4 regions of the Listeria immobilis genome follow, and region 2 is predicted to be linked to each of the others. Evidence: predicted binding sites of a transcription regulator. Region 2 holds the regulator's gene; each other region holds the start of a gene.
The links. Region 2 encodes Rex, which represses fermentation and respiration genes when NADH is low (regulators of the CRP and FNR family bind a similar motif). Its sites were predicted from a motif close to TTGTGAAATATTTCACAA; they were not measured.
Positions count from the first base shown of each region.

Region 1: a site for Rex is predicted at 2,906-2,923, ahead of pflB (formate C-acetyltransferase). Genes of this name have one in related genera too.
Region 3: a site for Rex is predicted at 2,943-2,960, ahead of HCJ45_RS03140 (flavocytochrome c). Genes of this name have one in related genera too.
Region 4: a site for Rex is predicted at 3,292-3,309, ahead of qoxA (cytochrome aa3 quinol oxidase subunit II). Genes of this name have one in related genera too.

Region 1 covers NZ_JAASUA010000005.1:129,412-134,827, reverse strand. Annotated here, with positions in the region: gene HCJ45_RS08400 (BaiN/RdsA family NAD(P)/FAD-dependent oxidoreductase) at 1-451, shown strand, start outside; gene pflB (formate C-acetyltransferase) at 608-2,887, opposite strand; gene HCJ45_RS08390 (serine hydrolase domain-containing protein) at 3,210-4,211, opposite strand; gene HCJ45_RS08385 (NAD-dependent malic enzyme) at 4,214-5,416, opposite strand, start outside.
Region 2 covers NZ_JAASUA010000008.1:83,052-88,467, reverse strand. Annotated here, with positions in the region: gene HCJ45_RS11120 (alpha/beta hydrolase) at 1-129, opposite strand, end outside; gene HCJ45_RS11115 (ABC-F family ATP-binding cassette domain-containing protein) at 154-2,106, opposite strand; gene HCJ45_RS11110 (redox-sensing transcriptional repressor Rex) at 2,416-3,063, shown strand; gene HCJ45_RS11105 (DUF4305 domain-containing protein) at 3,098-3,298, opposite strand; gene HCJ45_RS11100 (CPBP family intramembrane glutamic endopeptidase) at 3,300-3,986, opposite strand; gene groES (co-chaperone GroES) at 4,221-4,505, shown strand; gene groL (chaperonin GroEL) at 4,537-5,416, shown strand, end outside.
Region 3 covers NZ_JAASUA010000002.1:40,403-45,818, reverse strand. Annotated here, with positions in the region: gene HCJ45_RS03145 (oxidoreductase) at 124-1,140, opposite strand; gene HCJ45_RS03140 (flavocytochrome c) at 1,376-2,896, opposite strand; gene HCJ45_RS03135 (AMP-binding protein) at 3,137-4,663, shown strand; gene HCJ45_RS03130 (J domain-containing protein) at 4,814-5,416, opposite strand, start outside.
Region 4 covers NZ_JAASUA010000003.1:194,610-200,025, forward strand. Annotated here, with positions in the region: gene speG (spermidine N1-acetyltransferase) at 1-106, shown strand, start outside; gene mvk (mevalonate kinase) at 250-1,218, shown strand; gene mvaD (diphosphomevalonate decarboxylase) at 1,175-2,146, shown strand; gene HCJ45_RS05715 (phosphomevalonate kinase) at 2,127-3,206, shown strand; gene qoxA (cytochrome aa3 quinol oxidase subunit II) at 3,549-4,655, shown strand; gene qoxB (cytochrome aa3 quinol oxidase subunit I) at 4,673-5,416, shown strand, end outside.

The sequences.
Region 1 (5,416 bases), on a different contig from region 2:
AATGCGTCTGGATTTATTTCCAAATATATCAGTAGGAGAACTTGCAAAAGATGTTAATAAGTTATTAGAAGCCAATCCGAAAAAAGCGCTTAAAAATGCTCTTAGCTCGCTCTTACAAGAAAAAATGCTACTATTCTTGCTAGATAAAGCCCAATTGGACGAAACAGCAGAATATAAACAAGTAAGTCCGAAAAAAATGGAGCAGTTTATTCATCTATTAAAAGATTTTACTTTTGAAGTGAATGGCACACTTGATTTTGAAAAAGCATTTGTCACTGGTGGGGGTGTTTCTGTAAAGGAAATTAAACCAAAAGAGATGGAATCTAAGCTAATGGAAGGATTATTTTTCTGCGGTGAAATATTGGATATTAATGGTTACACTGGTGGGTATAATATTACCTGTGCTTTGGTAACCGGACATACAGCAGGAGCTTATGCAGCAGATGTTTAAGCAAAGTGTCCCCATTCTTTATTTAAGAAGGCTAGCGGACTAACATAGTTACATGGTAGTGTAAGCAACATATAAAAAATGGATTTGGTCATTTTCCCTTAGGAGAATAACCAAATCCATTTTCTGTTTTTAAGTGTTTAAATCACTAATGCTTTATTAACCAATTAATTTTTCGTGGAACATTCTTTGGCAAAGTTCCATTTTTTGTTCTTCGTTTAAGTCTTTAGTATTCAAGCAGTAACCACTAATACGTAAGATAACAGGGATACCAGCTTTGATTTTTTCAATAACTTCTTCGTGATTTAAGACATTTAAGTTAATGTGTTGACCACCTTTTGTGAAGTAACCATCTAAAATACCAACTAGGTTATGATGTTGTTCTTCGGTTGTTTTACCAAACATTTTTGGTGCGCCTTGGATGGTTAAGGAAATTCCATCATTAGCATAGTGGAATGGTAGTTTAGAAAGACTAGCTAAGTTATCTAAGAATCCACCTTTTGCTTTATTTGAAGGGTTAGCTCCTGGGCTGAAGAATTCTGGTTCTTTGATGATTTTGCCATTTTCATCGAATACAGGTCCTTTATGCACTGGGGAGTTACCACATTGTTTAGAATAAGCAACGTTAGAAGTGATTGTTAAAACAGAAACAGTTGCTTCACTATCTTTGTAAAGTTTGTGAGAGTCTAATTTGTCTTTAAACATTTTTAGAACCATAACGGCAATATCGTCAGCACGATCGTCGTTTTCACCGTAACGAGGGAAGTCGCCTTCTACTTCATAGTCATAAACAAATCCATCTTCATCACGAATGGTTTTTACTTTCGCATGTTTAATGGCACTTAAGCTATCGACTACATTCGCGAATCCGCAAATTCCGAAGCCCATGTTAGCTGTTACTTTTGAAGGTAAGAATGCCATTTGCATACTTTCGTAGTTGTATTTATCTGTCATAAAGTGAATGATGTTCATTGCGTCAACATAAGTGTCAGTTAACCAGTCCATTGATTTATCAAATTTATCTAGTACTTCGTCGTATTCAAGGTATTCAGTTGTAATTGGTTCTACAACGTCGAATACTTGGTTTTTATGAAGATCATCTTTACCACCATTGATTGCACCAAGGAGACATTTAAGCACGTTAACACGAGCACCAAAATATTGCAGATTATGTGTTTCACCTTTATCTTTGTCTGCTTCTGGATTAAGTGGGCTAACACAACAGCTAATACATTGCATATCGCCGTAGCCTTCATCTTGCATTAATTTATCATTTTCATATTGGATAGAAGAATGTTTTACACTCATTTTCATACAATATTCTTTAAAGCTTTCAGGCAAACGAGCATCCCAAAGGACAGTTAAGTTTGGTTCAGCAGAGTTTCCAAGATTATCTAAGCAATGTAAGAAACGATAGTCTGTTTTAGTAACACGATGACGACCGTCTGCACCCATACCAGCCATAGAAGTTGTTACAAAAGTTGGGTTGGAAGCGTAAAGTTCATTATAGCCATCTGTTCTTGCAAAACGTACCATTCTTAATTTTAAAGTTAGTTGTTCGATTAATTCTTGAGCATCGAATTCAGTGATAATTCCTCTTTCTAAATCACGTTGGATGTAGATATCAAGGAAAATAGGAATACGACCAAATGAGCTTGCAGCACCATTTGCTTGTTTAATAGAAGCAAGGTACCCCATGTAAGTCCATTGTACAGCTTCAGTTGCGTTTTCTGCTGGACGGCCAAGTTCTAGACCATATTCGTTACCTAAAACAATTAAGTCTTTAAGCGCTTTGATTTGCAACCAGATTTCTTCACGTAAACGGATATTTTCATCGGATGAAATTGCAATTTTTTTCAAGTCTTGTTGTTTTTCAGCGATTAAACGATCTACACCGTATAGTGCAGGTTTTTGATATAAGCCGATAATTCTTCCGCGTGAGTATGCATCTGGAAGACCACTAACGATATGAGAGTGACGCGCACGTTTAATATCATCTGTATAAGCTCTAAAAATACCGTCATTTGCTGTAGAACGATTTTTTACGTAAAAGTCATGTAATTCTTGGTCGATAGAATAGCCATTGTCTGTTAAACATTGTTCCGCAGTTCTAAGTCCACCGTTTGGCATGAAAGCTAATTTGAAAGGTTTATCTGTTTGTAAACCAACAATAACTTCATTTTCTTGATCAACATAACCAGCTTTATGAGAAGCGACATTTGATACAATGGCGTTATCCATATCAAGAACGCCACCTTTTGCATCCATTTCTTCTACTAATTTATTAATTTTTTCATTTAGTTTTGTTGTTCTTGGTGTGCTCTTTTCTAAGAAACTTTCATCGCCATCATAAGGAGTGTAGTTGTTTTGAACGAAATCACCTACACTGATGTTTTCTTGCCAAGTGGTTCCTTTAAAACCATCCCATGCTTTTGTCATTATAATTTCCTCCTTTAATTGTGCTGTCTTTCACTTAAAAGCAGATTCCTAACGCACGAATCTTTCTTTACTTAAAAAGCATACTCTTTTGTGAAAACGAAAACAATATAAAATAGCAAAGAAAATAAATTTCTTTTATATAACTAGAAAAGGCTTTCATACACTGTGTTAATACAGTTTTTTAGGGGAAAATAGGGTAGGGAGTTGGATGGATGCTTTTTTGTAAGCTACATAGAGATAGAAAACCGGAAATTCTCCAATATTTAATGTGGAGAATTTCCGGTTTTCTAAAGTAGGAATTAATCTTAATAAGTGATTAGGGTTATTTTTGAGTAGTAACTTCTTCTAAAAACTTAGCAACAATATCGTCTCTTTTTAATACAAAATTTGGATTGGCTCGACTAGGGTGCACTCGGTTTGATAAAACAATTAGGCTAGCTTGTTGTTTTAAATCAAGTATCATAAATGTTCCGGTAAATCCAGTATGATATAAAACAGAATCTCCAAGTAAATCCCAACCAAGTCCCCGTGACCGATTAAGTCCTGGTGTGTGATTAATTCTCATTTGCTGGAGCATATGTTCAGATAATATAGGTGCTCCATGATGAAATAAAAGAGCATCACGAAATTTGGCTAAATCATCTAGTGTGCTAAAAAGTCCAGCATGTCCAGTTCCAGATTTTGCTGTCCATGCTTTAAAATCATGTACGTCTCCTTGAATTAACCCTCGCACTTGATCAAGTTCTGTCGGAATAACTTGTTTTTTATGTGCTGGATGGAAGCTTGAGTGGCTCATTTGGAGCGGTTCAAGAATATTTTTCTGAATGGCTTCTTCATAATTTCCATCGAACTTAGTAATTAAATACCCCAATAAAAGAAAGTTTGCATCTGCATAGGTGACATTTGTTCCTGGTGAACATTCTTGTGGTGTGGCATATACATAACGCATAACATCTGTTGCTGAGCGCATTTCGAAATTAGGAATATTTTTTGCGAGACCAGAGCTATGAGTCAGTAAATGTAGAATAGTTACATTAGAATATTGAAAATCAGGTAAATAGGTTTGGATTTTGTCATGTAGTTGGAATTTTTGCTGTTCAATGAGCTGTAAAACACGAGTAGTAGTTGCAATTACTTTTGTCAAAGAGGCAATATCATAAATATTATCTTTTGTTCTTGGTAATAACTCTGCTTCTGGAAAAACAGCTTTTAACCCGAGTATGCTAGTTTCTTCAAAATCTGCTGTTTTAATCTGATAGCTGATTCCAGGAGTAGAGCCATTTTGGACTAGTTGATCTAGTAATTGCTTTGTTTTATAGAACATAACTAAACTCCTTTGTAAGTTGGTTGCCACATTTCAAGTTCAACAGCAGTTGTCACATTATCCATTTCCACTTGATGTAGCTTTTCAGAAATAGCTTGGTTAGCAACAGCGATGGCTACTTGGCGGGATGTTTCTCTAAGTGTACTAACGTGAGGCAAAAGAGCAGCTCCGGGTTTAACAGCAGAAATTTGGTTGGCAACAGCTTTTGAGGCAGCCGCTAACATTCCATCTGTAATATATTTAGAGCGGGTAACTACTGCTCCAAGACCTAACCCTGGATAAAGTAACGCATTGTTCGCTTGACCAATTTCGTAAGTCGTATCTTGAAATACAACAGGTTTTGAGGGACTGCCTGTAACAATAAGCGCTTTACCATCAGTCCAATTAATTAAATCTTCTGCGGTTGCTTCTGCTAATTTTGTAGGGTTAGAGAGCGGCAAAATCGCCGGTCGTTCAGTATGTGCAGCCATTTTTCGAATGAGATGCTCGGTAAAAGCCCCAGCAACACCTGAACAGCCAATCAGCATGGTTGGTTGAATAAGCTCTACTAACTGTTCTAATGTTTTTGTTGATGTGCCTTTCCAGTCAGCAGGAGCATGCGCATATTTTGTTTGCCCAATTGTTAAGTCACTCATATTATCCAAAACTAACCCAGCACGATCAACAAGATAAAACTGCTTTTTGGCTTCTTCAAAAGAAAGGCCAGTTTCACGCATTAACTCTCCACTTAGTTGATCGGCAATGCCAATTCCAGCAGTCCCAGCTCCAAAAATAATTATTTTTTGTTTACTTAAAGGGATTTTGGAAACATTAATCGTAGCAAGAGCAGCAGCAACAACCATTGCGCCAGTTCCCTGAATATCATCATTAAAAGTACAAATTTTATGACGATAATTTTGCAAAATTCGACTAGCATTTGCTCTGCCAAAATCTTCCCAGTGAAGAATAGCATTTGGAAAAGTGGTTTTTATCGCATCCACAAATGAAGCGATAAAGTTATCATATGCTGTTTCGGATAAGCGTGGACGTTTGTGGCCTAAATAACGAGGGTCATTTAGGAGCACCTCATTATTAGTACCGGCATCAATAATAATCGGTAATACACGTTCAGGAGCAAGACCAGCAGCGACTGTATAAACAGCAAGCTTCCCAATGGCGATTTTCACTCCATTAACACCCCAATCTCCAATGCCGAGCACACCTTT
Region 2 (5,416 bases):
CGGCTGATCATCCATACTTGTATTATCGCGAGCTAACGCATAGCTGTATAAATAAAAACTTGCGCTAATAGTAATAATAAGAAGTAATCCAATCAAAATAGAACCAGAAATAATTAAAATCTTTTTCATTGTATGCTCCTTTTTTTATGCAGATTAGATAGATTCTAGTTCTTCACTTATTTCTTCCCATTCTTCCATTAATTTTTCTACAATCTCTTTTGCAGCATCTAATTTCCCAGTGATTTCAAGCGTTTTTTCATGATCTTGAAAAATTTCTGGTTTGGTTAACTCAAGTTCGAGTGCAGCGATTATTGTATCTGTTTCTTCCATTTGTTGCTCAATTTCTTCTAGTTTGCGTTTTCTTTGACGAAGTAATTTTTGCTGTTCTTTTTCTTCTTGGTAATTTCTTTTGCGCATCGAAGCAGTGGCAGCTACTTCTTCGCCGTTTTCCCTGCGTTCTTCTGCCTCTAATCGTGCGAGTTCTTTCATTTCAGCTAATTTTTCTTGATAATAGTCATAGTCGCCGAGGAAGACAGTTGCTTTTTCGGGCGCTAGTTCGACTACTTTGGAAGCGATACGGTTAATGAAGTAACGGTCATGGGATACAAATAAAATCGTTCCTTCAAAATCAATTAAAGCAGCTTCTAAAACTTCCTTACTTTCAATGTCTAAATGGTTGGTAGGCTCATCTAGAATAAGGACATTTGCTTGAAGTAAAGTGAGTTTTGCGAGTGCGAGCCTTGCTTTTTCGCCACCACTAAGCGACTGGACATTTTTTAAAACATCATCATCCGAAAATAAAAAATTACCAAGTGTTGTACGGATATTAACTTCATTTAGCTCTGGATAATCGTCCCAAAGCTCCATTAAAACGGTTTTATTCGATGTGAGTTTTGCTTGTTCTTGGTCATAGTAACCAATTTTTACACCAGCTCCAAAATGAAAGTCACCACTAAGCGACGGAAGATCACGTATAAGTGTTTTTAAAAGGGTAGATTTGCCAATTCCATTTGGGCCAACCAGCGCTAGGCTATCTTGACGTTTCATTTCAAAAGTAAGGTTAGCGGCGACTTGCTTATCTTTGGCATAACCAATACTAAGCTTATCTACCATGAGAACATCTTTACCTGTTTGTTTTTCAAAATGAAAACCAAAATGAGCAGCTTTTTCATCGCCTTGAGGTCGGTCTAAAACATCCATTTTTTCTAATTGTTTTCGTCTGCTCTGCGCTCGTTTTGTGGTGGATGCACGGACAAGGTTTCTTGCAACAAAGTCTTCTAATTTAGCAATCTGCTTTTGTTGCTTATCAAACTCTTTCCACATTTGCTCTAATTTTGCTTGTTTTTGGCTAACAAAAGAACTGTAATTACCTTTGTAATGTTCTATTTTCGTTCGACTGATTTCATAGACTTGATTAACTACTTTATCTAGAAAATAACGGTCATGGGAAACAATCAGCAGGGATCCGTTGTAATTTTGCAAGTAGGTTTCTAACCATGATAAAGTTTCAATGTCTAAATGGTTAGTTGGTTCATCCAGCACAAGGATATCCTGTTTAGCAAGTAGCAGTTTGGCTAGTGCCAGCCGCGTTTTTTGTCCCCCGCTTAACGAGGCGATTTCTACTTCATAATCGGCAGGATAAAAGCGAAGACCATTTAAAACGGAACGAATTTCTGCTTCATACGTATACCCGCCACTTTCTTTAAATGTATGTTGCAAAGTGTCATAGTCTTTCATTAATGCTTGATAATTTTCAGGATGGTTATAAAGTTCTGGTTCACCCAGCCGAACTTCCATTTCATGTAGATCTTGTTCCATTTTTCGAAGGGATGCGAAAACACTCAGCATTTCGTCCCAAATCGTCTTAGTAGATTCTAGCCCGGTGTTTTGTGCTAAATAACCAATTTCTACACTTTTAGGTTTGGAAATCATGCCGCTATCATAGCTCATTTTTCCAGCAATAATTTTAAGTAGCGTTGATTTTCCAGCACCGTTTCGACCGACTAAAGCTATACGGTCACCCGTTTTTACTTCTAATTTAATATTATCCAAAATAACTTCTGCACCGAAGAATTTAGAAATTTGCTGAACTTGTAATAAAATCATATTCTCTCTCCTCGAATGTTCTCTATACCAGTTTATCTTAAAAGTTAAGTAATCGCAATGTAACCGCCGTTTGTTTAATATTAGGTTAGTTTGTGAAATCGCTCGCATTATTTGTGATTTTAGCGTAAAATAGAAAAGAAGGATAAGACAAGATATTTTGCAGGACAAAACTTTGCTCTAAAGTCGTGAGCAAAAAGTTTGTGCATTCCTTGTGAAATGTTTATAGTATATAAGCAAGCATGTGAAAGGAAGTACAGTTCACAAAAGCTTCAAACTTCAGAAAAAATTTAAGAAGAAGGGACAGAAGGCATGATGGAGGAAACAACAAAAATTCCACAAGCGACAGCAAAGCGCTTACCATTATATCATCGTTACTTGAAATACCTAGATGAGTCAGGTAAGGAACGAGTATCATCAGCAGAACTGAGTGAAGCTGTGAAAGTTGATTCAGCGACGATTCGACGTGATTTTTCATATTTTGGCGCATTAGGCAAGAAAGGATACGGGTATAACGTTGCATACATACTCGACTTTTTTAGTAAAACACTTAGTCAAGACAAACAAACAAATGTAGCATTAATTGGTGTTGGTAACCTTGGTACAGCACTATTACATTATAATTTCATGAAAAACAATAATATCAAAATCGTTGCTGCATTCGATGTAGATCCAGCGAAAGTAGGTAGTGTGCAACAAGATATTCCTATTTATCACTTAAATGATATGGAAGAAATTGTTCGTGAAAATGGTGTAGAAGTAGTTATTCTTACGGTTCCAGCTGACGAGGCGCAAGTAACTGTGGATCGCTTAATCGAAGCAGATGTAAAAGGGATTTTAAACTTTACACCAGCTCGTATCAGTGTTCCAAAACAAGTTCGTGTACACCACATCGATCTTACAACCGAATTACAAACATTGATTTATTTCCTAGAAAACTATCCGGCGAAAACCGAATAAAAAAATCTGTAGAAGGTAAGCAAAAACTTGCTTTCTACAGATTTTTTTTATGCCGCCTTTTAAGCCCAACAATAATTAAGCCAATACCAATGCCAAAATCAATCATCGTCATGACAATTAAAATATAGGCCAAAATATCATAGCCATATTCTACTATACGATCAAAAGTAAAAAAGCCAAATACCAATCCAAGTGCAAAATAAAGAAAACTTTGCTTGATTAATGAATTTTTCATATCAACCTCCAATAAAACCTAAACTTATTAATAAAACAATCGTATTCATTAAAATATGAGCCCCCATCGAAACGGAAATTCGTTTTGTTTTCGTATAAAGAAAACAAAGGATTAGCCCGATAACAAAATAAGTAAGTAAGAAGGAAATATCCCCATGAAGCAAACCGAAGAAAAGCGAACTAATCACCGCAGCGACATGAATATTCATCACATTACTTAAACCACCAAAAATCACTTTTCTAAAAACAAGTTCTTCTAAAATAGGTCCAAGAATAGAAATAAATAACAAGAAAATCGGAGCTGCTTTTGTTAAATTCACAAGTCGTTCTGTATTAACAGATTCATTAATACTACCGGAAATCAGCGAAATAATAATACTACAAATGATTTGCGCAAAATATAAACCAATGACTCCACCAATAACCCAAAGGAAACTACGTAGCGGCGGCATTTTTTCACCAAGAATGATTTTATTTTCCTCAGGCTTTTTATAAAGAAGTGCGAAAATAATAATCAGCGAAAGAATATTAGAAAAAATCGACCAAATAATCATACTATAGGCATTGGCATCTACACTGGAAATGGAAGTAGTGCTCATAAAAATATGATAAACAATTGGAATCCCAACAGAAGCAGAAAAAAGTAGTAATAAATAAACAAAAACAATCGTCAAATAACGTTTAGCCAAAAAAACGCATCCTCTCTATATAAATCAAATTCAGCTAAAAGTGCTTAAAATAAACAGAAATAACTCTCCTTATTGTACAAGTTATCTGACACTAGCGCAAATTAGAATTCTCTCATTTTTGAACGTTTATACTTGCATTTTTTGTCAGGTTTGGTATCATAATAACTGTGTTAGCACTCTAATGTGTCGAGTGCTAAAATGAAAGTTCAACTATATCAGAGGAGGTCATTTACATTGTTAAAACCATTAGGAGATCGTGTTGTAATTGAGGTACTGGAAGCAGAGGAAAAAACAGCAAGTGGTATTGTATTACCAGACTCTGCGAAAGAAAAGCCACAAACAGGTAAAATTATTGCAGTTGGCTCAGGTCGTGTCCTTGAAAACGGATCAAAAGAATCACTTGAAGTAGTCGAAGGTGACACAGTTATTTTTGCAAAATACTCTGGAACTGAAGTGACATATGAAGGCACGGACTACTTGATTTTACGTGAAAGTGACATTTTAGCAATTACCAAATAATAAAACTTAACTAATCGGAGGGAAATATAAAATGGCAAAAGATATTAAATTTAGTGAAGATGCTCGTCGTGCCATGTTACGTGGTGTGGACCAATTAGCAAACGCAGTAAAAGTAACGCTTGGCCCAAAAGGTCGTAATGTTGTTTTAGAGAAGAAATTCGGTTCCCCATTAATTACCAATGATGGTGTAACGATTGCGAAAGAAATTGAATTAGAAGATCCATTTGAAAACATGGGAGCAAAACTTGTTTCAGAAGTTGCTTCTAAAACAAATGACGTTGCTGGGGACGGAACTACTACAGCTACCGTTTTGGCACAAGCAATGATTCAAGAAGGCTTGAAAAATGTCACTGCTGGAGCAAATCCAGTCGGTGTTCGCCGCGGTATTGAAAAAGCCGTAGCAACAGCTATTGAAGAACTTAAAGCTATCTCTAAACCAATTGAAGGCAAAGAGTCTATTGCGCAAGTAGCAGCTATTTCTTCTGGTGATGAAGAAGTTGGTAAATTAATCGCTGAAGCAATGGAACGTGTTGGTAATGATGGTGTTATTACTATTGAAGAATCTAAAGGCTTTGCAACAGAATTAGATGTAGTAGAAGGTATGCAATTTGACCGCGGTTATACTAGTCCTTATATGGTAACAGATTCTGACAAAATGGAAGCTGTTTTAGAAAAACCATACATTTTAATTACTGATAAAAAAATCAATAATATTCAAGAAATCTTACCAGTTTTAGAGCAAGTAGTTCAACAAGGTCGTCCAATGTTAATTATTGCTGAAGACGTGGAAGGCGAAGCACAAGCAACTCTTGTTCTTAACAAACTACGTGGCACATTTAACGTGGTAGCAGTAAAAGCACCTGGTTTTGGCGATCGTCGTAAAGCAATGCTGGAAGATGTAGCTATTTTAA
Region 3 (5,416 bases), on a different contig from region 2:
AAAAAAGTTCATTGAATTGTCACAAAATGGTCTGTTTTCACGAAATCAATATGCTAATAACACACTTTTTGCTACAGTATTACACCACAAAAATACCGCAAGATTCTCTCGCGGCATTTTTCCTTATTTACAAGCTTCGACGCCTTTTTCCAAAATTTCCATTTGTAGTAGCGTTTCTTCGTCTGTTACTTGCTTCGGTTTTCCATTTATAATGGCTTCATAGAGATCATCGTACACACGACCATAATCGCCCACTTCGGAAATGACTTTCTCCTCATGCCATACTCCCGCATCATCCACATAAGTTAATGTGCCGTAATGTTCTGGTAAATCAATTCCAAAATCTTTATGACTCGGCATATAAAATAGTTTTAGATGTTCTTCTTGGCGATCTTTTGTTTCTTTCGTGAACATTCCTTTTTTTCCATACAAAACAAAGCTTGGACGAGCTTTAATGCGGAAATAGCTTGATTTTACCGAGACTTTTGTAATTCCGTAATAAAAATCAAGGTCAAAATAGTCGTTCATTCGGCCTTCTCCGAGTAATTGGCGAACATCATAATGAATATCGTCTGGTTTTCCGAAGTAAGAAAGCACTTGGTCGATGGTATGGCAACCGTGACCATACAAGTAACTATCATAAAACTTAAATTCATGGACAGATTCAGGGATTTCAGGTCGGAAATAATCATAATGCATTTCCACTTCCAAAAGTTCTCCTAGTTTTCCGCTTTCAATCACTTTTTGAGCTGTTAAAAAGTCAGAGTCAAAGCGGCGATTTTGATAGCATTGAACAATTAGCCCTCGCTCTGTTGCCAACTCAAAAATTTCTTTTGCTTCTGCATACGTCATCATAAATGGTTTTTCGACTAGGACATTTTTGCCATTTTCTAACACCTTTTTAGCATATTCAAAATGAGAGCTTTGTGTTGTCGAAATTGTAATTAGCTGAATTTCTGGATCAGTTAAAAGTTCCTCTAAGTCGGTTGTGTAGTGCACGCCTTCGATTTTATCCCAAGTTGCCGTTTTTGGATTTCGATTGTAAATTGTTTTCACTTGGATATTTTCGCGTTCTAAAATAAATGGTAGATGGTATCTGTTGGTGCTTTTTCCATTACCAATAAAACCCATTTTCAACATAATGATTCCTCCTTTTATTTTAACAAGTGGCAAAGGCTATGACTGTTGTGTGGGAACTGCCAATGATCATTCGGATATGTACTTTTTTCGACTTTAGCCGATTCATCCTCACTTACTCATAATACTATAAATCCTTTACCGCAAACAAATTCTAGCAACTAAAAAGCCTGCGAAAACACTTATTAAAAAGTGTCTCCGCAAGCTTTTCTAATCACAAACTATTACTCGGAAAATATTATTGTTCTTTTACAAATTCAGCTGATTTATCGCCAGCTTGACGACCAAAGATAATAATTTCAGCTACTGAGTTACCACCAATACGATTTTCTCCGTGCAAGCCCCCTGTTACTTCTCCTGCAGCAAATAATCCTGTAATTGGTTTACCATCTTTATCTAAAACTTCTGTATTAGTATTAATTTTCACGCCACCCATTGTGTAATGGATTCCTGGACCGATTTTAATTGCGTAATACGGCGCTTTAGATAATTCGTTTTCCATACCTGTAGTTCTGCCAAACGCTTCGTCATTTTTATTTTTCACGCTAGTATTCCAAGTATCTAACGTTTTTGTTAATTCTTCTTTTGGTACATTGATTTTGCCCGCTAGTTCATCAATAGTTGCGCCTTCTTCAACAAAGCCCATTTCGTCATATTGAGCAATTGCTTTTACGCGATCTTTTACACCTGAATCAAATATAAGGTAAGCTGATTTTTCAGGTAGTTTATTGATGGAAGCTGTCACATTATCACGTGTATCTAATTCATTCCCAAAACGTTTTCCTTCTTGTGAAACTAAAATGGCTCCCTCACCACGTACAGCTTCACCAATCAGGTAAGATTTATCTTGTTGCACAGTTGGGTGAACTTGGATTTGGTCCATATCAACTGTTGTACCACCAAGTTTTTCAATCATTTTAATACCGTCGCCAGTACTTCCTTCTTGGTTGGTTGTTACGTATCCTTTTAAGTCTGGACGTTCTTTTTCGATTAATTCTTTATTTGCTCCGTAGCCACCTGTTGTTACAACTACTGCATTAGAGCTGATATTTTTGTCTTCTTTATTATTAAGGCGTACTTTTACTCCAGTTACTTTTCCGTCTTGTTGAGTAATTTCTTTTACATCAGCGTTAACAAATACTGGAATTTTTTCTTCTTGGACATTTTTTAATAAACCGTCGACTAGGTATTTACCTACTGCGGAACCATCTTCTGGGCGGTGTGTACGTTTTTCGCTCATTCCGCCTGTGATAGTCAGGTTATTTAATTTAATATCCATGGAATCTAACCAATCAATCGCGCTTGCGGAATTGTCAACAAAGAAACGTAGCATTTCTTTGTCATTTGTTCCGTGACCACCTGCCAATGTTTCTTCGTAAAATTTATCGTTGCTATCGTTAATTCCTTGTTCTTTTTGGAATTTAGTTTCAGATGCATTCATACCGGAAGAGGCTTTCATAGTGTTTCCGCCTGCTAGTGGCATTTTTTCAAGAATTACTGGGTTCATTCCTTTTGCTTTTGCTTCGAGTGCTGCTGACATTCCTGCCCCACCTGCACCAACAATAACAATATCATATTTATCTTTTAATTCAGATGGATCTGTGTAGCTTGTTTTGGATGCTCCTGATGTTACTTCTGTTTTTTCCTTCTCTTTTGTTTCAACCTTGTCGCTCTTACTTGTGTTATTACTTCCACAGCCAGCAATGACTAGTACAAGTGATAGCAGCATGATGAGTGTTATTGACAACCTTTTTTTCATTTTCGTACCTCCACTTTTTTGAATAATTTTTCTTCTGTCTAAAAGTTTGTGATTATCTTAACATAATTATAGCATTAACTGCGATATCTTTACAGGGCAACTGAAGGATTTGTTAAAGTAAGAAAAAGAGGAATTTACAGACTTCTTATAAAAATGCTGCATCTTTTCCATAACTACTCCTCATTATTTCAACAAAATGATATAATAACAGCATCAAATGTTAAAGGAGCTACGCCATATATGATTAATAAGTATGAACCATTAAACCTCTATACCAATTTTAAAGATGCTGCAGAGCGTTATCCAGAAATGCCAATTCATTTTGATGAAGAGCTCGTCACTTTTCCAGAATTAGGACTACATACGACTTATAAAAAGTGTGAAGCGGCAATTATTCAAAAAGCAGCACACTTGCATAAATTTGGAGTTCGTAAAGCCGATAAAGTCATTGTTTATAAATCAGCCAAATTTGATTCCTATGTTTTAGCTGTTGCGATTTCTTATCTTGGTGCAGTACCAATCATGGTTTCGCCTCACCTTCCAGCATCAACAATTGATATTTTTGTTAACAGACTGGACGAACCTTGGTTGCTTTTTGATAGTGAAACTTCTTCTAAAAGTCATCAATTAAATAATTTACCGGACAGCCGTTTGATCAATGCTGAACAAGTGTTTAAAACACCAATTGGCGATTATACATGTCCGCAAGAAGAGCTTCCAAAAGATATGATTGCTTATATGACCCACACTTCCGGAACAACAGGAATACCAAAACTGATTGCCCACTCTGCGAATTCAATGGGCTGGAGAACAAAATATCAACGCCGTATTCTTAATTTCATCAAACCAAGAGACCTTGTTGCTTTCCATATATCGCCTGTACATTCTCGCTTTAATATTGGTGTTTCTTCCTTGATGTCGCTTGGCTTCCCACTGCTTCCAATTGCCAACCCATCTAAAGAAAATATCACTAAAATATTACGTGAATATAAACCATATGTACTTGAAACACATCCAAATCACTTTGTACAATGGGCTTCCCTTGCGCGCGAAAAACCAGATGTATTTGAAAGTATTAAATTTTATCACTCTACATTTGATGCAATTAATAAAGAAACGATGGCTACTTTCTTACGCACATCGTCTTATAAAAAACCGATTTTCTTACAAATTTATGGTCAAAGTGAATGTGGACCGATGATTTTACGTGCTCATACATTAAAATCCATCGAAACGTTAAATGCACGTGATATGGGAATTGGCATGCCTGGACTTACAGAAGTTCGTATTGTCGATCAAGATGGAGTCTCTGTACCAGCTGGTGTTAGCGGGAATATTCAAATGCTTTCCAAAGGGCGCGCACTGACGTATTACAAAGAAGAGGCTCGTTTTGAAGAAAATGTTTATGGCCCTTGGTGGGATAGTGGCGATTATGGTATGAAAGATGAACTTGGTCGCCTATTCTTACAAGATCGCCAAGTGGATTTAGTGGAAACGATTGATAGCACCCTTGCAATTGAAGATAAACTACTTGATACACTAACTTTCTTGGATGAGGTCGTAATCATCCGCGGCAAAAATGGTAGCCCACAACCAATTATCGCCGTCCATGGTGACAAAGAAATGAAATGGGATCCTTGGTGGAAAGCAGTTTCTGATTTACCACATATGAACGAACCTATCGTAATGAAATATGAAGACATCCCAAGAACTGCAACAATGAAAGTACAACGTCTGCAAATGGAACGGGAATTACTGAATAAATAAAAAAAGCGTGTTGATTGGTAACCACTGGCCTATTAATGTGGGTCAGTTCTGTTTGAATCCCGAATCAACACGCTTTTATTTTAGTGCGAATATTTAAGTCACTTTGTCAATTTACAATTATTGACAAAAATTACTAATATTTATTATTCATTACCTCCCATCTAAATCTAGCTTTGGATTTTTGATTGAATTATTGATACTTTTTTGTTCTTTTTCTGTTATATTTGGTTTGTTTTCATCTACTTGCTTGATGTAAAGGTAACTTCTAATTCCAATCGCAAGTATTAATATAGCGAGTAGAATCAAAATCCATTTTCGCCATTTTTTTTCAGGTGCTTGGTTTACGTTTACAGAATTTTTTTCCTTTTGGATATTTTCATTTTCAATTACAATTCGTTTTGCTTCTGTTTTTTTGGCTGCCTCTATTTCTTTAATTTTTTTTCTATCTTTTCTTTCCGCTTCTTTTATTGTTTGAATTTTTACTTTCTTTATTTCTTTATCTTTATCAGTCCGAATTTTCGCCAATTCTCTTTGAAATGCTGGAAAAAAAAGTGAGTTTTCCACTTGTTCCCAGCAAAGTAACGCCTTATCATTATAACCAATCGCAAAATAATAAATGAAACCGCTCATACAATTTAACAAGTCAAGTTTCAAATTAATTGTGGGATTACTTTCTAAAAATACTACCCCATTTCTACTTATTTTAAAGTTTCGAAAAACTTGGCTATAAAAGTAAAGAAATTTACTAGTAGG
Region 4 (5,416 bases), on a different contig from region 2:
TATTCGTGAGGGCGAATTAATTGATGAATTTTTTGTTGATGGAACTTACCATGATGCAATTCGGATGTGTCTGTTTCAGCACCAATATAAAGAAATGGATAAGTAAATTATTGATTGGCACTGGAAAAGTTAGTGCCAGTCATTGTTTTGGCTTTAAAAAAGTTCTATAATAAGGTTTTAGTGAAAAAATTATGGTATCATGAAGTATTAAAAGTAGTATTATTTAGATGGAGAAAGGATTGGCGCACATTGGCTACAGGCATTGGGACAGCTAAAATGATATTATGCGGAGAACATGCAGTTGTATACGGAGAACCGGCGATTTCAGTCCCATTTACACAAGCAGTAGTAACTACAAATGTGGAAGCTTCTATAAAAACTAAATTTTCTTCGGCATTTTTTTCAGGGGATTTAGAAGATATGCCTGATTTTTTATTGGGAATTAAAGCACTAGTTGTGGATGTTCTAAAAGAAATAGGTCAAGGCGAAAATGTATCTATTCATGTGACTTCGGGAGTTCCAATTGGTCGAGGTTTAGGTTCGAGTGCAGCAGTAGCAACAAGTATTGCACGTGGCCTATATAAATATTTCAAAAGAGAGTTAGAAAGTAAAAAACTACTTTCCATTGTTAACACAGCGGAAAAAATTGCACACGGGAATGCAAGTGGTGTAGATGCAATTACTGTTGTTAGTGAAAAGCCAGTTTGGTATGAACGCGATAGAAAATTAGAAATTATGCACTTTTCTAAAAAAATTACCTTTGTAGTAGCTGATACAGGAGTTCCAAGTGAAACAAGAGCTGCTGTTGCAGATGTCCAGAAACTATATCAAAAAAATCAAGCTGAGATTGGCCAAATAATTCGTGCACTCGGAAATATTTCCCGGGAAATAAAGACTTATTTAGAAGGAAATGCGGATACTATAAAAATTGGTGATGCAATGAATCGAGCACAAAATTATTTGGAGACTTTAACAGTTAGTGATAGTAGTTTAGAAAATTTAATTAAAGTTGCTAGAAATAATGGAGCTGATGGAGCTAAACTTACTGGCGGTGGCAGAGGTGGTTGTATTATTGCTGTAGCCAAAAACCAAGAAATCGCTGAAAAAATAACAAAAGCACTTCATAAAGCTGGTGCTGCACAAGAATGGATTTTTACGATAGGAGAAGGTAGTTATGAGAGCGACAGCCATTGCACACACGAATGTGGCGCTAATTAAATACTGGGGAAAACGCGATGAACAGCTGATTCTACCTGCAAATAGTAGTTTATCCTTCACTGTAGACAAATTTTATACAAAAACAACAGTAGAATGGGACGAAAATTTAAAACAAGATAGATTTATTTTAAATGGAGAACAAAAAACGGACGCGAAAGTAACCCGTTTTATTGATAAAATGCGTGAAGAATTTGGTTTGACAGCAAAAGCATTGATAACCTCTGAAAATCATGTTCCAACTGCAGCAGGTCTTGCATCATCAGCTTCAGCATTTGCCGCTTTAGCGCTTGCTGGTTCGAGTGCTGCGGGCAGAAATGACACACAACAATATATTTCAAAATTAGCCCGTTTCGGCTCTGGATCAGCTTCTCGCTCCGTTTATGGCGATTTTGTTATTTGGGAAAAAGGCGAACTAGCAGATGGTAGTGATTCTTTTGCCGTTCCTTTTACAAAAAAATTAAGTGATAAAATGTCCATGGTTATCGCTGTAGTTTCTGACAAAGAGAAGAAAGTTTCTAGTCGTGACGGAATGCGCTTAACTGTTGAGACTTCTCCTTTCTTTAATGATTGGGTTGCCGCTGCTGAGACAGATTTGAAAGAAATGAAACAAGCTATTTTAGACGAAGACTTCATCAAAGTAGGCGAAATTACCGAGCGCAATGGGATGAAAATGCATGCGACAACACTTGGAGCAGAACCACCATTCACTTATTTTCAGCCGTCTTCGCTTAACGTAATGGATGCTGTTAGAGAACTTCGAGCAGAAGGTATACCAGCCTATTTTACTATGGATGCTGGGCCGAATGTTAAGGTTATTTGTGAGCGTCAAAATGAGAAAATCGTTGCAGAAAAGTTGTCGGGACTAGCCAAAAACATTCTAATTTGTCATGCCGGTAAGGAAGCGAGTGGTGTATCAGATGAAAACTAAACTACAAGTTAAAATACCTGGAAAATTATATGTTGCTGGCGAATATGCCGTTGTGGAATCGGGGCATACGGCTATTTTGACTGCTGTTAATCGTTATATAACATTAACTTTAGAGGACAGTGAGCGAAATGAATTATGGATTCCGCATTATGAAAATCCTGTTTCTTGGCCAGTTGGCGGGGAACTTAAACCAGACGGAGAACATTGGACTTTTACAGCGGAAGCCATCAATATTGCAACTACTTTTCTAAAATCAGAAGGAATAGAATTAACACCAGTCAAAATGGTGATTGAAACAGAATTAATAGATAAGTCAGGCGCTAAATATGGATTAGGTTCAAGTGCAGCAGCAACCGTGGCGGTAATCAATGCACTAATGAAAAAATTCCACCCAGAAATATCCATGCTAAAAAAATTCAAATTAGCTGCCTTATCACATTTAGTTGTTCAAGGTAATGGTTCTTGTGGTGATATTGCTTCCTGTATGTATGGTGGATGGATTGCTTATACAACTTTTGATCAAGAATGGGTGAAACATCGGTTAGCTTATAAATCACTTGAATGGTTTATGAAAGAACCTTGGCCGCTTCTTGAAATTGAAACTTTAGAAGAACCAATACCTACTTTTTCAGTTGGTTGGACTGGAACACCTGTAAGCACAGGAAAATTAGTATCACAAATTCATGCATTTAAACAAGAAGATAACAAAAACTATCAGCAATTTTTAACAAGAAACAACCAAATTATGAAACAAATTATTCAAGCTTTTCATACAAAAGATGAGGAACTGCTTTATTCCGCTATAAAGGAAAATCGCCGTATCCTTCAAGATTTGGGAACAAAAGCAGGAGTCAATATTGAAACAAGCTTATTAGAACAATTAGCCGATTCAGCTGAAAAAAATGGCGGAGCTGGAAAATCTTCTGGTTCAGGTGGCGGAGATTGCGGAATAGCTTTTTCAAAAACACCAGAATTAGCAGAAAAACTCGTTCATAACTGGGAAAAACTAGGTATTAAGCATTTACCTTTCCATACAGGCAAAGTGCAAATAACGGAATAAATGAAGACAGTAGACAAAGATATTTTGTTTACTGTTTTTTTGTTTTAAATTTCACAATCAAGGGAATAGAGAATAGAATAAAAGTTTGTGAAATATTTAATATATCAAGTTTTTGAACTAAGGTATTAAATCAGATATAATGAGTTAGAGTATGAACATAGTGATTCTAAAAATGCTAACCAATTTTAAAAAAGTTTGTGAGTTTTTTTAAGAAACAATAAAATAACAGCATTTTTTCAGTTACATAGGAGTTGTAAAAAAGCTTCTTTCAGCACTCCAGGAATGGTATTTTTGCGCAAAAATACACATTAGAAAACATCAAAAGGAAAAGAGGGGATTCGAGTGTCAAAGTTACTTAAATCTTTGCTACTCACAGCAATGCTTGGGGTTACCGGCTTGATAAGTGGTTGTGGCGATTTGACAGTACTTAATCCAAAGGGACCAGTTGCAAAAGGTCAGTCGGACTTAATTATTTATTCGATTATATTTATGCTGGTTATTGTACTAACGATTTTTGTATTGTTTACGATTATGCTAGTTAAATATCGTGAACGAAAAGACATTTCAAACTATGAGCCGGATATGCATGGTAGTAAAAAACTGGAAATTTTTTGGACATTAATTCCAGTTGCTATCGTTATTGCACTGGCTATTCCGACTGTAAAAACAATTTATGCAGGGGAAGAAGCGCCAAAAGTGACTTCGCATAAAGATCCAATTGTTATTTATGCAACAAGTGCAGACTGGAAATGGATTTTTAGTTATCCAGATGAGTCCATCGAAACGGTTAACTACGTAAATATTCCAACAGATCGTCCAGTACTGTTCAAATTAACTTCCGCAGATACAATGACAAGTTTTTGGGTGCCTCAATTGGGTGGTCAAAAATATGCAATGTCTGGAATGACGATGAATTTATATTTACAAGCGGATGAAGTTGGTACATACAAAGGGCGTAATGCCAATTTCAATGGTGAAGGTTTTGCAGATCAGCGCTTTGATGTAGTGGCGCAATCTGAATCAGACTTTAAAAAATGGGCAAAAGAAACAAAAGCAAATTCACCAGTTATCACACAAGACATCTATGACCGTCTTTTAATGCCTGAAAGCTCTAAGAAAAAAACTTATTCTGGCACGCATTTAGCATTTGTTGATGTTGCTGCTGATCCAGAGTACGTTTTCTATGCTTATAAACGTTTTGGATATGAAATGACAAATCCACATAATCCAAATACAAAATCAACCATTTCTGATGAGCCGCTTCTACCTGTTCGTCCTGTTACCGTGACTAATCCTCAATTTGAGCGCCACGATATGGAGCCACAAATTATTAAAAATGGTGAGGGTTACCACGAGGATAAACACCGTGAGGACGAAATGAAGAAAATGGAAGAAGACATCCAAACAAATGAATTCAATAAAAAAGAATCGGATGACGCAGGGAACTAAAAGGGGGGACATAAGGCATGAAATGGAATGAGTTTATCGTAACCGGCGACCCGATGATCCTAGGTGCACAGATATCTATTGTGCTTGCTAGTGTTGGTATCGTTGTGTTACTAACTTACACTAAAAAATGGAAATGGCTCATGAAAGAGTGGATTTCCTCTGTTGATCATAAAAAAATTGGTATTATGTATTTACTTGCTGCGGTTTTAATGTTTTTCCGCGGTGGTGTGGATGCGCTGATGATGCGTACCCAGCTCGCTTTACCGGATATGAAATTTTTAGATGCACAGCATTACAATGAAGTGTTTTCTACGCACGGAACTATTATGATTTTATTTATGGCAATGCCGTTTATTATTGGTCTTATGAACATTGCAGTACCACTTCAAATTGGTGCACGTGATGTGGCATTTCCGTTTTTAAATAACTTAAGTTTTTGGACATTCTTTATGGGTGCGATGCTATTTAACTTATCATTTGTAATTGGTGGTTCGCCAGACGCTGGTTGGACAAACTATGCGCCACTAGCCACAGATTTTAGTGCTGGATATGGAATTAACTTCTACCTTCTAGGGGTTCAAATCGCGGGTATTGGGACACTAATGACGGGGATTAACTTTTTCGTTACGATTTTACGAATGCGTACAAAAGGTATGACTTTAATGAAAATGCCAATGTTTACTTGGTCTTCATTAATTACAAGTTTAATTATTATTTTCGCTTTCCCAGTTTTAACAGTGGCACTTGCATTAATGTCATTT